DNA from 3 places in the Staphylococcus equorum genome. Region 1 is predicted to be linked to each of the others. Evidence: riboswitches for the same ligand, from Rfam matches in the RefSeq annotation. Region 1 holds a riboswitch; each other region holds the start of a gene.
The links. Region 1 has a riboswitch for S-adenosylmethionine ahead of metK (methionine adenosyltransferase). Riboswitches for the same ligand answer to the same signal wherever they lie in the genome.

Region 1 (5,227 bases):
TGTGGATGCTTTAAAAGTGCGTGGTCTCTTAATGGCACCTATAGCTAATGTAGAAAGAATTGTTATTTATTTGCGAGGTGGAAAAGGGCAAGTAGGTATGGTACGTACAGGACGTTTAATGCAATTTGCAAACGATCATACATTAGTTTTCGGTCCTTATTATCGTGGGAATAATGGCAGTGAAGGTAAAGATGCATTTTACGGTGCGGATTTAAACGACGTTACTGTTGCTATTAAAATATTAAATTGTATGTATCCAAAAGCACATATTCATATGGTTGGATTTTCTAGAGGTGGTCTACAAGGGTTATTAACGTTTCAAGATTTACCGATATCTAGTTATATAATTTGGGGTGGAGTCTCTGATATATATTTAATGTATGAAGAACGTGTTGACTTAAGAGGAATGCTTAAACGTATGATTGGTCATCCTAAAAAGAACGCTGATGCGTATAGGCAACGAGATGCAGTTTCCCAAATTACTAAGGATAGCCCACCAATTTTAATAGTACACGGTGGAAAAGATTATCAAGTTGGTATTCATCAAGCATATTATTTAGCGGAAAAATTAGAGCGTATAGGTGCGACTTATCGTACGTTTTATCAAATGGAAGAAGGGCATATTCCTAGGCCGTTTGCATTAAAATCTACATTGTCGACCATCAAACAATGGATGACAGATGTTGAAGCCCAGCATATTAAACAAAATTATAATGAACAATAAAAAGCATGAACTACAAATTCTTTCGTAGTTCATGCTTTTTTTATTTATTTAACTTATTTGAAACCGCCATTGTTAGCTAAATCTTCTACTTCTGTACCGAATTTTTCAAAATTATGTTTAAAACGATTAATTAAATCTTGAGCTTGCTCTCTATATGCTTCTGGCTTACTCCAAGCATTAATAGGGTTTAATAATGTCTGAGGTACACCTTCAATTTCTAATGGGATATCTAATCCGAACATATCATCTTTAATATATTCTATTTCACTTAATTGTCCAGTAATAGCTTGGTTTACCATTTGTCTTGTATAGTTAAGGCTGATACGACGTCCGAGCCCATATTGGCCACCAGTCCAACCCGTGTTAACTAGATAAACGTCTACGTCATGTTCATCAATTAAATCTCCTAATAGGTCTGCATATACTTTTGCGTTGAGAGGTAAGAATGGTGAACCGAAACAAGTTGAGAATGATGGTTCTGGCTCTGTAACACCACGTTCTGTACCAGCTAATTTAGCTGTGAAGCCGCTTAGGAAATGGTACATTGCTTGATCTTTAGATAATTTAGAAATAGGTGGTAATACACCAAAAGCATCAGCAGTTAAGAAAATAATTGTATTCGGATGTGCTGCTTTAGAGGGTGTCACGATATTATCGATATGATCAATTGGATAAGCGGCTCTTGTATTTTCAGTGTAATAGTTATCATCGAAGTCTACATCACCATCTTCATCGACAACTACGTTTTCTAAAATAGTACCATATTTAATTGCGTCGTAAATTTGTGGTTCCTTTTTATATGAAAGGTTAATTGCTTTAGCATAACAGCCGCCTTCAATATTGAAAATGCCGTTTTCATTCCAACCATGCTCATCATCACCAATCAGTTTACGTGTTGGGTCAGCAGAAAGTGTTGTTTTACCTGTACCGGATAATCCGAAGAACAAAGCAACATCACCTTTATCGCCAACATTAGCTGAACAGTGCATGCTCATGATTTTATCTTTAGGGAGTAAGTAGTTCATTACTGAGAATATGCCTTTTTTCATTTCTCCAGCATATTCAGTGCCACCAATCAATATTACTTTATGTTTGAAAGAGGTAATTATAAATGTTTCGGAGTTTGTGCCGTCAACTTCAGGAACTGCTTTAAAAGAAGGTGCTGAAACAATAGTGAAATCAGATTTGATTTCGCTAGCTTCTTCTCTAGTACTTGGGCGAATGAACATATTTTGTGCGAATAAATTATGCCAAGCTAATTCATTAATCACTGTGAGTTCTAATTGTGAATCTTCATCACTACCTGCATAACCCTTAAATACATAAAGTTCATCTTTTTTGTTTAAATGGGCTAAAACTTTATCATACAAATTTAAGAAAGTTTCTTCTTCGATAGGTTGATTTATGTTACCCCAATCGATGTCATCTCTATAAGATGGTTCATTTACAATAAACTTATCTTTTGGAGAACGACCTGTGTATTTACCTGTTTTAGCGTTAATTGCTCCAAGTTCAGTCAATGCGCCTTCATCATTATTTAAAATTTTGTTATACAACTGTGTTGTAGATAATTGAAATAATGATGATGGTTTGTCCAATATACTTTCAATCTTGCTTGTGTATGTGTATGTATCTACCGCCATACTAATCCCTCCAACGCTATTTAGTTAATGTAAGCCTTTACAATTAAAGAGTATAACACATATGTATTATTAGTCCACATCATATTAAAAGGAAATTTAAATAAATAATAATAATTGTTAAATTGACAATATATCATAGATTAGGTACTATAGGACTTAACGGATTCTCTTATCCTGAGTGGCGGAGGGACATGGACCCAATGAAGCCCAGCAACCTCTTCTTAATACGAAGAAAGGTGCCAAACCGTTTGCAGACATATATCGTCTGAACGATAAGAGCGAATGGACGTATAAGGGCCTTCTCTCTATTTAATATAGTGATGAAGGCCCTTTTTAATGAGCTCAACAGAGAGAGAATTTTCGTAATTTAAAACTAAAGGAGCAAATTATGACATACAATAGAAGATTATTTACTTCAGAATCTGTAACAGAAGGGCACCCAGATAAAATAGCGGATCAAGTATCTGATGCAATATTAGATGAGATATTAAAAGACGATCCTAATGCAAGGGTAGCTTGTGAAACTACGGTAACTACTGGTATGGCGTTAATTTCAGGTGAAATATCTACAACAACTTATGTTGATATTCCAAAAGTAGTAAGGGAAACAATTAAAGAGATTGGTTACACACGTGCAAAATATGGGTATGACAGTCAAACTATGGCCGTATTAACAGCAATTGATGAGCAATCTCCTGACATCGCGCAAGGTGTTGACACAGCATTAGAGTATCGTAATGATGTTTCTGAAGAAGAAATTGAAGCAACTGGTGCTGGCGACCAAGGCTTAATGTTTGGTTATGCTACGAATGAAACGGATACGTATATGCCTTTACCAATCTTCTTATCACATCAACTCGCTAAGAAATTATCTGATGTGCGTAAAGATGAAATATTAAAATATTTACGCCCAGATGGGAAAGTACAAGTAACAGTTGAATATGATGAACAGGATAAACCACAACGTATAGACACTATCGTTGTTTCTACGCAACATGCAGAAGATACTGAATTGCAACAAATACAAGATGACATTAAAGCGCACGTCATTTATCCAACAGTGCCTGAAAATCTATTAGATGAAGACACTAAATTTTATATTAATCCTACTGGTCGTTTTGTGATTGGTGGTCCTCAAGGAGATGCTGGACTTACTGGTCGTAAAATTATTGTAGACACATATGGTGGTTATGCACGTCATGGCGGCGGTTGTTTCAGTGGTAAGGACCCAACAAAAGTTGACCGTTCTGCTGCCTATGCTGCACGTTATGTAGCTAAAAATATTGTAGCGGCTAAATTAGCAGACAAATGTGAAGTACAATTAGCATACGCAATTGGGGTTGCTGAACCAGTTTCAATTTCTATTGATACATTTGGAACAAGTAGTGTCAGTGAAAATGAATTAGTGGAAGCGGTACGTAAGCATTTTGACTTAAGACCTGCTGGCATTATTAAAATGTTAGATTTAAAACACCCAATCTATAAACAAACAGCTGCCTATGGTCACTTTGGCCGTACAGATATCTTATTGCCATGGGAAAAATTAGATAAAGTAAACTTATTAAAAGATTCTGTAGAAGTATAATAAACTAAAATTTAATTTTATGGACTTTTCTATCGAATGATGAGCTATTATCTATTATAATTAAGTTACTGAACACATAAAGGAGCGTTTTTGTTATGAATTCATTAGGGCCAATAGAAATTGGTTTAATCGTGGCAATCATCGTAGCAGTCATTTGTTTGATATTATTTATGCTTGCTTTAAAAAGTAAAAAGAAAGCGCAAAAAAAGGCTGAAGAGCAATATAAATCTAGAGAACAAAAATTAAGCGATGAACATGAGGAAGAGTTGGAAAAAGAAAGAATAGAAAATAAAAAAACTGTAACAAAACAAAAGGAAGAATATGCAGCTACAGTTAGTTCTAAAGACAGAGAAATTGATGCCTTGAAATTATTTTCTAAGAACCATAGTGAATATGTAACTGACATGAGATTGATTGGTATCCGTGAACGTCTTGTAAATGAGAAAAGAATTCGTCCTGAAGATATGCATATTATGGCTAATATATTTTTACCTAGAAATGAATTTAGCGACGTTCAACGTATTAGCCACTTAGTACTGACACGTACTGGTCTATACATCATAGATTCACAGTTATTGAAAGGGCATGTATATAATGGCGTTAGCGCAGCCCAATTCAAAGAACAACCAATGATGGAGCAGGTATTTAATACTTTATATCTTGATAAGCACACGCCACAAACGCTTGTATTAGATAAGAATGAAGATGCGGAATCATTATCGTTTGTAAATTATACATCGCATTTAAATGAAATAGAAAAACTTGCCGGTGATATTCAAACAGAACTTAATTTAAAATTCACACCAACTACTATTTTATACTTCAATCCTAAAAATGAAGGTGCTGTAACGATTTCAAATTATGCACAAAGTTCAAATACTAAGGTACTAGTGGGTGCAGAGCAACTTGATGAGTTCTTTAATAAATTTGTATTCCACGGTCGAATTCAATACAATGTTGAAGATTTGCAACGTGTTATGGATGAAATAGAAACATTTAATTAATGTGAAATACTTAATTTTAAAAAGATAGGTAACCATACAGGTTATCTATCTTTTTGTTGGAGTTTTAAATGCACAAACAATGTGTTTTATGGATTAATACAATATAATTTGGTTATTTAAAGTCCTTTTAATTTATAATTTAAAGAAAATTGATTAATATAATAGTTATCTAAATAGAAAAGGGGATTTTAATTTGGAAAATGTAACTTTTTATAATGGCAATGAAATGCCAATTGTTGGTTTAGGTACTTTTCGTGTCGAAAACAGTGAC
Region 2 (5,227 bases), 680 kb from region 1:
ATTTCGAAGCGATACCAGGTCACGGTATAAAAGCGACAATTGATGGTAAATCATTATGTGTTGGTAATCGCAAATTTATGATAGAAGAAAACATTGCAATAAACAGTGCTGAAACACAATTATCACGTTTTGAACAAGATGGAAAAACAGCGATGATGATTGCCATAGATAGCGAATTAAAAGGAACAATCGCTGTTGCAGACACTGTTAAAGCTTCAACAAGTGAAGCAATTCAGCAACTTCATGATTTAGATATTGAAGTCGTGATGCTCACTGGAGATAACGAACGTACTGCACAAGCTATTGCAAAGCAGGTAGGCATCGACACAGTAATCGCCGAGGTATTACCTGAAGAAAAAGCCTCAAAAATTGTAGAGCTACAAGATCAAGGCAAGACAGTAGCCATGGTTGGTGATGGTGTCAATGATGCGCCAGCACTTGTACAAGCAGACATTGGTATAGCAATTGGTAGCGGTACAGAAGTTGCTATCGAAGCTGCTGACGTTACAATTCTTGGCGGCGATTTATTATTAATTCCGAAAGCCATGAAAGCTAGTAAATCAACAATACGCAATATTCGTCAAAACTTATTTTGGGCATTTGGTTACAATGTAGCTGGTATACCGATTGCCGCATTAGGGTTACTCGCACCATGGGTTGCCGGCGCTGCAATGGCGTTAAGCTCTGTGAGTGTCGTCACTAATGCATTGAGACTTAAACGCATGAAATTATAATTCATTTTTGAAATAATCATGATAGAGACATTCATTATTTTAAGGAGGTGATTTGTATGACTGCAGAAACAATTAAAGTAGAAGGCATGAGTTGTGATCACTGTAAACAAGCAGTAGAGTCAGCACTTACTAACCTTGATGGTGTTACAACAGCAGATGTTAACCTTGAAGAAAATAACGTTAAAGTAGATTATGATGACAGCAAAGTCGAAATGTCTCATATGAAAGAAGCAATTGAAGACCAAGGTTATGATGTAAAATAAATGAATAGCACACAAATATAGTGGACGCCTCATCTCTGATGCGCCCACTTTTTTTTATTGTTTATATTAATTTTAATACTGAGTTAAAAACCCTTTATAATGTATTAACACGGAGGGCTGTATCACCAGTGTTCAATACTTCTAATGTTGCATTTAGTGCATCCACAATTAAATTTTCAACTGCTGCATCTGTATAAAATGCAATATGAGGAGACAGTATAACATCTTGTCGTTCAATTAATTGAGTTAAAATATCATCTTTAAGTTCAGTGCCTCTTTGATCACTAGGAATCAATCCTTTCTCACCCTCATAAGTATCAAGCGCTGCACCTTTTAACGTTCCATTATCCAAAGCTTCTATAAGTGCACTTGTCTTTACAATAGAACCACGCGCACAGTTGATAAACACAGCGCCCTTCTTAAATGCTTTGAATAAATCTTCGTCAAATAAATAGTCATTTTCTTTACTACCTGGAATATGTACAGTGACAATGTCTGCATCTTTTACAACTTCAGTCACACTATCTTTATAAGTTAAATATGTTTGGCATTGTTCATTCGGTTCAATATCATATGCCACAACTTCCGCGTCAAACCCTCGAGCAAAAATTTTTCCTACAATAGAACCAATGCGTCCCGTACCGATTACAGCGACTTTTAAATCTCTGATAGAACGTGATAATATCGCTGGTTGCCATCTGAAATCATAAGTTGCTGTTTTTTGTTGAATATCATTATAATTACGAATTAAATTAAGTGCTTGAGAAACTGTATACTCTGCAATTGAATGTGGCGAATACGAAGGTACATTTGAAATAATCAAGTTATATTTTTGAGCTAAATCCAAATCATAACTATCAAAACCTGCACTACGTTGTGCAATTTGTTTAATGCCAAAATCATGTAATTTTTTATATACTGTTTCATCTAATGGAATTTGCTGTGATAAAGATAAACCATCAAATCCTTCTACTCGATCTACTGTGTCTAAAGTAAGTAAATCTTTATCTAAATCAACCTCTACTTTGTATTTTGTTGCCCATGCTTCTATGTAGGGAATATCTTCTTCACGCACGCCAAAAAGTTTGATTTTTGTCATCTAAATTCACTCCTATTTTATTATTGATAAAGATATTTAAGCGATTGAATACGTTCTGCTGCTTCCAACAATGCTTGATCATCAAGTGCCAATGAAATACGTACATAGTTACGCCCATGTTCACCAAAAGGTATGCCAGGTGCAACAAGAATAGATTGCTCTTGTAATAAATAGTCAACAAACGTTTCACCATCGTATTCGGGCGGTGTTTTCAACCACAAGAAAATGCCACCTTTCATCGGTTCAAATGGTATATCCACTTCATTAAGTTTTGCTTCAAATTGATTTCTACGTTTTTTAAAAGTTTCATTTTGTTCTTCTAAAAAATCATCATAATGATTCAATGCATAAGTAGCTGCATCTTGTAACGCACCAAACATACCAGCGTGTGTATGTGATTGGTATTTCTTTAAGGCTTGTATTATATCTTTATTCCCTACTGCAAATCCCACTCTAAATCCTGACATGTTGTAACCTTTAGATAAGGAAAAAATTTCTACTCCCAAATCTTTCGCACCTTCAGATTGCAACATACTGGGATTCTTACCATCAAAACCAAATGCACTATATGCAAAATCATGAACAATTTTAGTTTTCGTATTTTTAAATTTTGCAACAGCTTCATCAAATACAGCCTTTGTAGCCACTGAGCCAGTTGGATTATTAGGATAAGTTAAATAAACTAGACGTGTATTAGCTAGCACTTTTTTATCTACTTTATCCCATTCAGGTAAATAATATGGTGGTTTAAGTACCAATCGCTCAGGTTGTGCATCAGCCAACATCACCCCTGCCAAATAGTCTGTATAACCAGGATCCGGTAGCAATACATTTTCTCCAGGATTAACGATACATGTTGGAAGCGCTACTAAACCATTCTTCGTTCCATATAAAATACAAACTTCATCTTCTATATCTAATTCTACTTGGTACTGCCTTTCATAAAAATCTACAATTGCTTGTTTCAAGCTATCTTTACCATGAAATGCTACATACTTCTGATTCTCAGGAAGACGTATCGCATCAGCGAAACAATTAATAATACCTTTTGGCGTTTCGCCATCAGGGATACCGACTGCCATATTGATTAATGGTAAAGGCCCATGTTCAACCTTTTGCCCCATTGTTTTACCAAAGTAACTATCAGGAATTTGTGCTAATCTATCTGAAATTGACATTAAAAAGTCCTCCTATATAAAAAAACTATATACCCAATGAAGTGGCATATAGTTTTCACATGTCACCTATCTATCAAGTCATGTCACTTGTTGGAAGTAGCACAGTACTTACGACATAAGTCTGCTGCTGAAGTCTCATAGGGCCAAATCCCTCAACTTCTCTGGATAAGTTTTCATTTATTTAATTAGCTTTAATTTTATCAGAATATTCACGCTTGTCAATAAACTGCAAAGTATAAAAAAGAGAGTGACTCTTGTGAGTCACTCTCTAATCTATATCAATAAATTTTATGATTTAATGCTTTGAAACCTACCACCAGTTATTTTGAGAACGGAATGAAAGTGCTTCATCAATTGAACCATAACGTTGTTCAGCATAGTTAATCATACCTTTTGTTTGTGTAGCTACTGAACCAGTACCCCAAGCTTCTTTAGTTTGTCCTAAACCTCTGTAACCTAATTGGTTAACAGCATTTGGATTACCACTTGATTCAGGTAATACGATAGTATTCCACATAGCTTCTGTACCACCAGCAGCTAAGAATTGAGCTTTAACTGATCCACCAGTTGAAGCAGCTGAAGATTTTGCAGTTTCGTAAGTTTTAGTAGTTGCACTTGTTTGTGTAGTTTCAACTTTTGTAGTAGTTGAAGCTTTAGGAGCTGCAACTGGTTTTACGTCAACATTATTTGATTGTTGTTGCGTACTTACTTCGCTTGCTGATTTTTCGTTAGTATTAGTAGTTGCTTGTGTGCTAACGTCTTGAGTTGTGTTTGTAGAAACGTTAGAAGATGCAGTTTGAGCACCTGCTACATCATATTCCCATGACCATGATTGACCGTCTGAAGTGAATGTATATTCATAACCGCCTAATACGAAATCATAGTTGTATGCACCAGCGTGTAATGGTTTTTCATTTAATTCTGCAGCATTACTTTGTGCTAATTCAGCTAAATGCGCTTTGTCGATGCTTTCTTCTGAAGCGTGAGCTTGATTGTTGTCTGCTGTTGCTGCGTATCCTGTTACACCTAATGCTACTGCTAATGATGATGCTAAAATTGTCTTCTTCATAATTAAAAAATCCTCCATTTAAATCTTTTTAAGTAAAATTATATTTTCGTTAATTAAATTATCTTATGTACTTCAAGCAATTAATTTTTATGTGTTATTTTTTCGCCACAAATAATATACCATAAATTTCGTTCAATTATATTACACTTAGATAACAAAACGTTACAGATACAGCTTCTCTTTGTAATATTGAAATATAACCGTTTTGTTTTGTAACGCTCTAAACAAATAAAATATACTTTTCATATATCTCTAAATGTTATTATATTGCGCTTCACGTCAATTTTCATACTAATTTTTTATATAGTCTGAAATATTACAAAACCATCTACTGTTACCCAACTGTAAAATTCAAATTCAACATAAAAATTATAATTTTGCGCGAAACTTGCACTGATTTTTGTCAAAATAAAAAAAGACCACTGTTATGTGGCCTTTTAGATTATCTAACTGTATTTTCAAAAAATCAATTTAACTGTTAGTTTATTACAAATCGTTACTCATTTCATATCCAAAACATATAACATTTTATGCTAAGAATTTATAAATGTTACTATCATACAGTTTTAATACCTTCATATAGAAAAGATTAATTAAGTACCCCATAATAAATGGAACTACAAAGAACGTGATAAATACTAATAATAAATTCATTAATATCGAGTCTTCCATAAATTTAAAGGCACTAATTGGCCCTACAAGCCCGATAATACCAAATCCGGCTGATTCTTTAGTACCTTCTATGCCAATAAGCCCACCTACAAACCCTGTGATAAGTGCGTTTGTAAAAATCGGTAATAAAATAATAGGATGTCTTACCATATTCGGTATCATCATTTTAACGCCACCTAAGAAAATCGTTATCGGTACGCCTGGTCTATTCA
Region 3 (5,227 bases), 390 kb from region 1:
AATGAGCGCATAGAAAAAGGTGAAATTATATCGTAATAATTCACCTCCTTTATCCTGAGCTTACTTTTGAAATATAACTACACATCTCTATGTTCAAAAACCCTTACCCTAATCCATTAGCATATACTTATGGATTGGGGTAATTTCAATTTACCTTATGGTATTTCCAACCTGATTTCATATGGGACATTTGTAGGAACAATACGAGGTAAAATTTACAAGCTAGGATTTGTGCCCTACAAGTAAGTATGAAACATTTATTGTAAAGTAGATATTATACTTGGTGGAAAACGTAAAAAAACTGTCAACAAAGCTAAAACTTTGCTAACAGTTTATATTCAAAATATCTTATTAAATATTAAAGGTCTGATTCAAATTCTTCTAATACCACTTGTAATTTATCAAATAATATTTCGAAACCATGCGCAGTAGAATCATGATATTCTTTTTTCTTCTGCTTATATTCCAGTATTGTATATCTACGTTCTTTTGGCACAAAAGCTTTATAATTAAAAATCATTTGAGCGATGCCCGCTTCTCTTTCGAATATTTCAATTTCAATGGTATCTTCAGAATCACTTAACTCTGGCATACCAATTGTCATGACGATATATTCATATGGCGTTAACGTAATAAAAGAACCTTTTACTACATTTTCTTTCCCTTTACGAACGTCAACAATTTCATAACTTCCATTTTGTTCAGCGTTAATATGAATTGATTTATTTGTTCTATCTGTTGTCATAAACCATTGTTTAAGAAAACGTTGATCTGTCCATGCTTGATATAATAATTCTGGTTCAACTTTAAATAGTCGTTCAAGTCGTATCTCAACGTATTCATTTTCAACATTATATTTACCCACGATTGTTCACCTACTTTCACTCTTAATTCTATTCTAACCTATTCTACAAGACTTCTAAACAATAATCCTATGAATCATAAAATGTTCTAGTCTTTACTTTAAAACGTTCAACTTCTATATTTTATCGTCAATAGTCAGTAAACGTCAAAATTTTAAACGTCACTTTCGCAAAAACATGTATTTAAGTACTTTTTATAAACTTACTGTATATCAAAGCATAATAAAAAGGGAGGTTCATCAGATACAAACACTGCACTGATTCGCCTTCCCTTTTAACGCCTTATTTCTTATTTAATCTTGGTAAGTTAAAGAAGATTGCAATCAAACCACAAACGCCCAAAATCATTGGATAAATAGAGTAGGGTAATAACTCAAATGGCGATATAGACGCCACGCCTGCTGCTGCAATTAACTGCGGGCTATAAGGTAAGAGACCTTGGAAACAACTCGCAAACATATCCAAAATACTTGCCGATTTTCTTGGATCTATATCATATTCTTCTGAAATTTCTTTTGCTAATGGGCCAGACATCAGTATCGATATCGTATTATTCGCTGTTGAAATATCCGCTGCACTGACTAACCCAGCTATACCTAATTCTGCGCCACGTTTCGATTTCACTCTATTACGAACAAAGTGAAGTAACCATGTGATACCGCCGTTATGTTGAATAAGCGCTACGAGGCCTCCGATAAGTAAGGCAATCATCGCAATATCTTCCATACCAATAATACCTTTTGAAATGGACTCTAATAAGCCTGTCCAACCAAATGATCCATCTATAAGGCCGATTATTGCTGATAATGCGATACCACCGATAAGTACAATAATTACATTAATACCAATTAATGCTAATATTAGTACCATTAAATAAGGTAAGACTTTGATAATATTATAATCATAACTTTTACTTGCATCAATTTGTGCTCCATTTGTTAAAAACCACAAAGCTATAATCGTAAATATAGCACCTGGCAACACAATTTTAATATTCACTTTAAATTTATCACTCATTTTTGTCTTTTGAGTACGTACGGCAGCGATTGTTGTATCTGAAATCATTGATAGATTATCGCCAAACATTGCACCACCTACAACTGTAGCCATTGTAATAGCTGCTGAGACGTCTGTTGCTTGACTCAATCCAAATCCAACAGGCGCTATAGCTGCTACTGTACCTACAGATGTACCCATTGAAAGCGAAACAAACATACAAATAATAAATAAGCCTACGATAATTAAATTCTCTGGAATAAGTGACAGTCCTAAATTAACTGTAGATTGTACGCCGCCCATGTCTTCAGTAGTTTGAGAGAAGGCACCAGCCAGTATAAAGATGAGCATCATTAAAATAATATTTGAATGACCCGCGCCTTTTGTGAAGACTTCCACTTTTTTATGAAACGTTTCTTTTCTATTTAAAATCAAAGCTACAATAGATGCTACTAAAATAGCTACATTTAAAGGCATTGTTGAAAAATCTCCTGTACCAATACCTACACCTAAAAATAAACCTACAAATACGAGCAATGGAATCAATGCCCAAGCATTACCTTTCTTTGTCTTCTCCATACAAAACCAACTTTCTATAAGGGTAAAAGCGTGAAATTTATTCCCCGCTATTTCTTTGTGTTTCTTTTTGAAAATAAAAAAACTCTTTTCTATTGAAGAAAAGAGTAAACGTTGTGTCTTCGTTCTTATCTTCTAGCATACATCTATGCTACTGGAATTGGCACACGCATCATCATGTTGCCGAAGCATCGACGGGCCAGTCCCTCCACTTCTCTAGATAAGTTATTAAATTGTTTTATTACAGTATATTTTAACTGTAATTCGTGAAATACTGATTTAGCTTAATACGTTAAAGCACGTTTGTCAACATTACTTTGCAACCATACGATATTTTCAACAAGTGTAACACCCTTATTCAGTAGGTCGCACAATCGTAAATGTTTCTCCTAAAGATGCATAGTCATTGCTAGCTAAGCGAGAAATAGCTGTTAACGCTTGGGCATCAATTTTACTGTCTTCAAAGTATACATCATCATCGATATGGAACATAACGACTTCACCAATAATTAAATCAGAACCTTCTTGTGGATCCCCTAATGGAATAATTCTGTTTAATTTACATTCCATACGGATTTTTGCTTGTTGTATCCCTGGCACAGAAATAAGTTCTGATTCAATACATGTTAAATTTGTTCTTTCTAGCTCATTACTTGTACGTTCTATTGGTGCTGCCGTTTTATTAACTTCTTCAACTATGGTTTCATCAGTAATATGAACGACAAATTCTTCGGTTTCTTCAATATTGACTGACGTGTCTTTTCGTTTACCTTCTGAGCGTACAGTAGAAATCATAATCATTGGCGGTGCGCTATTCACTATATTAAAGAAACTGAATGGCGCTGCATTTAAATGACCTGACTTGTCTTGAGAAGTAACAAATGCAATCGGTCTTGGAATAATACTCCCACTCAGTAATTTATAATTTTGTTTTTTAGAGAGTGTATCTGCTTTAAATTGTTTCATATTGTATTATCATACCTTTCAAAAAATAAAAGCTAGATAATCTCATAGAGATTTCTAACTTTTGATATCATTAGTCTAACTGAGTTCCGCCTGTTACACCATAAACTTGCCCAGTCGTATAACTCGATTCTTCGGCAGCTAAATGTACATACACTCCTGAAAGTTCAACAGGTTGTCCTGCTCTACCTAATACTTCTTTTTGACCAAATGTAGGTATTTTAGATTGTGGCTGGCCACCAGATATTTGTAAAGGAGACCAAAACGGCCCAGGTGCTACACAATTCACACGAATACCTTTAGCACCTAATTCTTCAGATAAACTTTTAGTTAATGAAATGATTGCTGCTTTTGAGGCTGCATAATCATGTAAAATTGGATTTGGATTATATCCTTGCACTGATGAAGTCGTCGTAATTGTAGCACCCGGTTGTAAATAATCTAGTGCTTTTTGAACTGTCCAAAATATAGGATAAACGTTCGTTTCAAATGTTTGAGTAAATGAAGCTGTATCAAAACTTTTTAAATCATCTCTGTATTGTTGATGTCCTGCTACAAGGGTTACATTGTCTAAACCGCCTAGTGCATTATAAGCTTGCTCTACTAAATCATAGTTAAATTGTTCATTTCGGAGATCTCCTGGTATTAAAACAGCTTTTCTACCTGCTGCTTCAATCACTTTTTGTACTTCTTCGGCGTCTGCTTGTTCTTCAGGAAGATAATTTATCGCTACATCTGCGCCTTCTTTTGCATACGCTATAGCTGCTGCTCTTCCAATGGCAGAATCTCCACCCGTCACCAACATTTTATAATTTGTTAATCTGCCATAACCAATATATGAAGTTTCCCCACAATCTGGTTTAGGTTCTAATTCTTTTTGTAAACCAGGAACCGCTTGTTCTTGTTTTGGAAAATCTGCATTTGAAAATTTTGTTCTTGGATCTTGGGCTGCCATAATACAACACTCCTTCAATAATTATTATATCTTTACATTACCCAAATTTTATAGGAGTTAATACATATATAAAGTGTTTGGCAACTTATACTTCGTTCAATAATTTTTGCACAAATGTAACAAAATACTCAGGTACTTTTTCTAGAATACGTTCATCTGGGTCATACTTAGGGTGATGTAAATCATATTCACTATTCGACCCAATAAATGCAAAGACGCTTGGATATTTATTTGAAAAACCAGAAAAGTCTTCCCCAATTGTTAAAGGTTTATCCATAACTTCTACATTATATCCAACTTGTTTCGCTACTTCGATAGCGTCATCCGTTAATTTCTCATCGTTTTTAACGGCGCCTGGTAAACGATGATATAGTGTTTCTATTTCGACATCAAACGCTTCTGCAAGCCCACTTCCAATTGCTCTAAGTCGTTCTTCAATATAAACACGTTTATCTTCATCAAAGCTTCTCACAGTACCTTGGACATATGCCTGATCAGCGATGACATTCCATGTATTTCCACTAGATACTTCACCTATAGTTACAACTGCGCTATCAAAAGCAGATAGATTTCTACTCACAATCGATTGAACACTGTTAATTAATTGTCCTAGAACGATGACAGGATCATTACCCTGTTCTGGTTTAGCAGCATGCGCGCCTGTGCCTTTTATTTTAAATTCAAAACGATCTACAGATGACGTAATTACACCAGGTTTCACTGCAAATTCACCCACGTCTAACGACGGATAATTGTGATAGCCTAACACAGCTTTTGCACCATCAATCGCTCCTGATTCAGTGATATGTAGTGCACCATAACCCAGTTCTTCTGCAGGTTGAAAAATAATGCGGACACGCCCTTTTAATTGGCT

Region 2: another riboswitch for S-adenosylmethionine. It lies ahead of PYW44_RS01860 (aminotransferase class I/II-fold pyridoxal phosphate-dependent enzyme); the one in region 1 lies ahead of metK (methionine adenosyltransferase).
Region 3: another riboswitch for S-adenosylmethionine. It lies ahead of PYW44_RS03165 (Na+/H+ antiporter NhaC family protein); the one in region 1 lies ahead of metK (methionine adenosyltransferase).

Annotation. Positions count from the first base shown of each region.
Region 1 is NZ_CP118982.1:1,089,111-1,094,337, forward strand. Features, by position in the region: gene PYW44_RS05355 (alpha/beta hydrolase family protein) at 1-724, shown strand, start outside; gene pckA (phosphoenolpyruvate carboxykinase (ATP)) at 778-2,367, opposite strand; SAM riboswitch class I at 2,534-2,646, shown strand; gene metK (methionine adenosyltransferase) at 2,756-3,952, shown strand; gene PYW44_RS05370 (nuclease-related domain-containing protein) at 4,048-4,956, shown strand; gene PYW44_RS05375 (aldo/keto reductase) at 5,150-5,227, shown strand, end outside.
Region 2 is NZ_CP118982.1:410,859-416,085, reverse strand. Features, by position in the region: gene PYW44_RS01875 (heavy metal translocating P-type ATPase) at 1-734, shown strand, start outside; gene copZ (copper chaperone CopZ) at 791-997, shown strand; gene PYW44_RS01865 (D-lactate dehydrogenase) at 1,092-2,096, opposite strand; gene PYW44_RS01860 (aminotransferase class I/II-fold pyridoxal phosphate-dependent enzyme) at 2,117-3,274, opposite strand; SAM riboswitch class I at 3,338-3,446, opposite strand; gene PYW44_RS01855 (aggregation-promoting factor C-terminal-like domain-containing protein) at 3,585-4,343, opposite strand; gene PYW44_RS01850 (PTS sugar transporter subunit IIC) at 4,872-5,227, opposite strand, start outside.
Region 3 is NZ_CP118982.1:702,020-707,246, reverse strand. Features, by position in the region: gene PYW44_RS03175 (MurR/RpiR family transcriptional regulator) at 1-36, shown strand, start outside; gene PYW44_RS03170 (SRPBCC family protein) at 359-865, opposite strand; gene PYW44_RS03165 (Na+/H+ antiporter NhaC family protein) at 1,146-2,438, opposite strand; SAM riboswitch class I at 2,561-2,662, opposite strand; gene PYW44_RS03160 (flavin reductase family protein) at 2,790-3,401, opposite strand; gene PYW44_RS03155 (SDR family oxidoreductase) at 3,472-4,353, opposite strand; gene PYW44_RS03150 (amidohydrolase) at 4,439-5,227, opposite strand, start outside.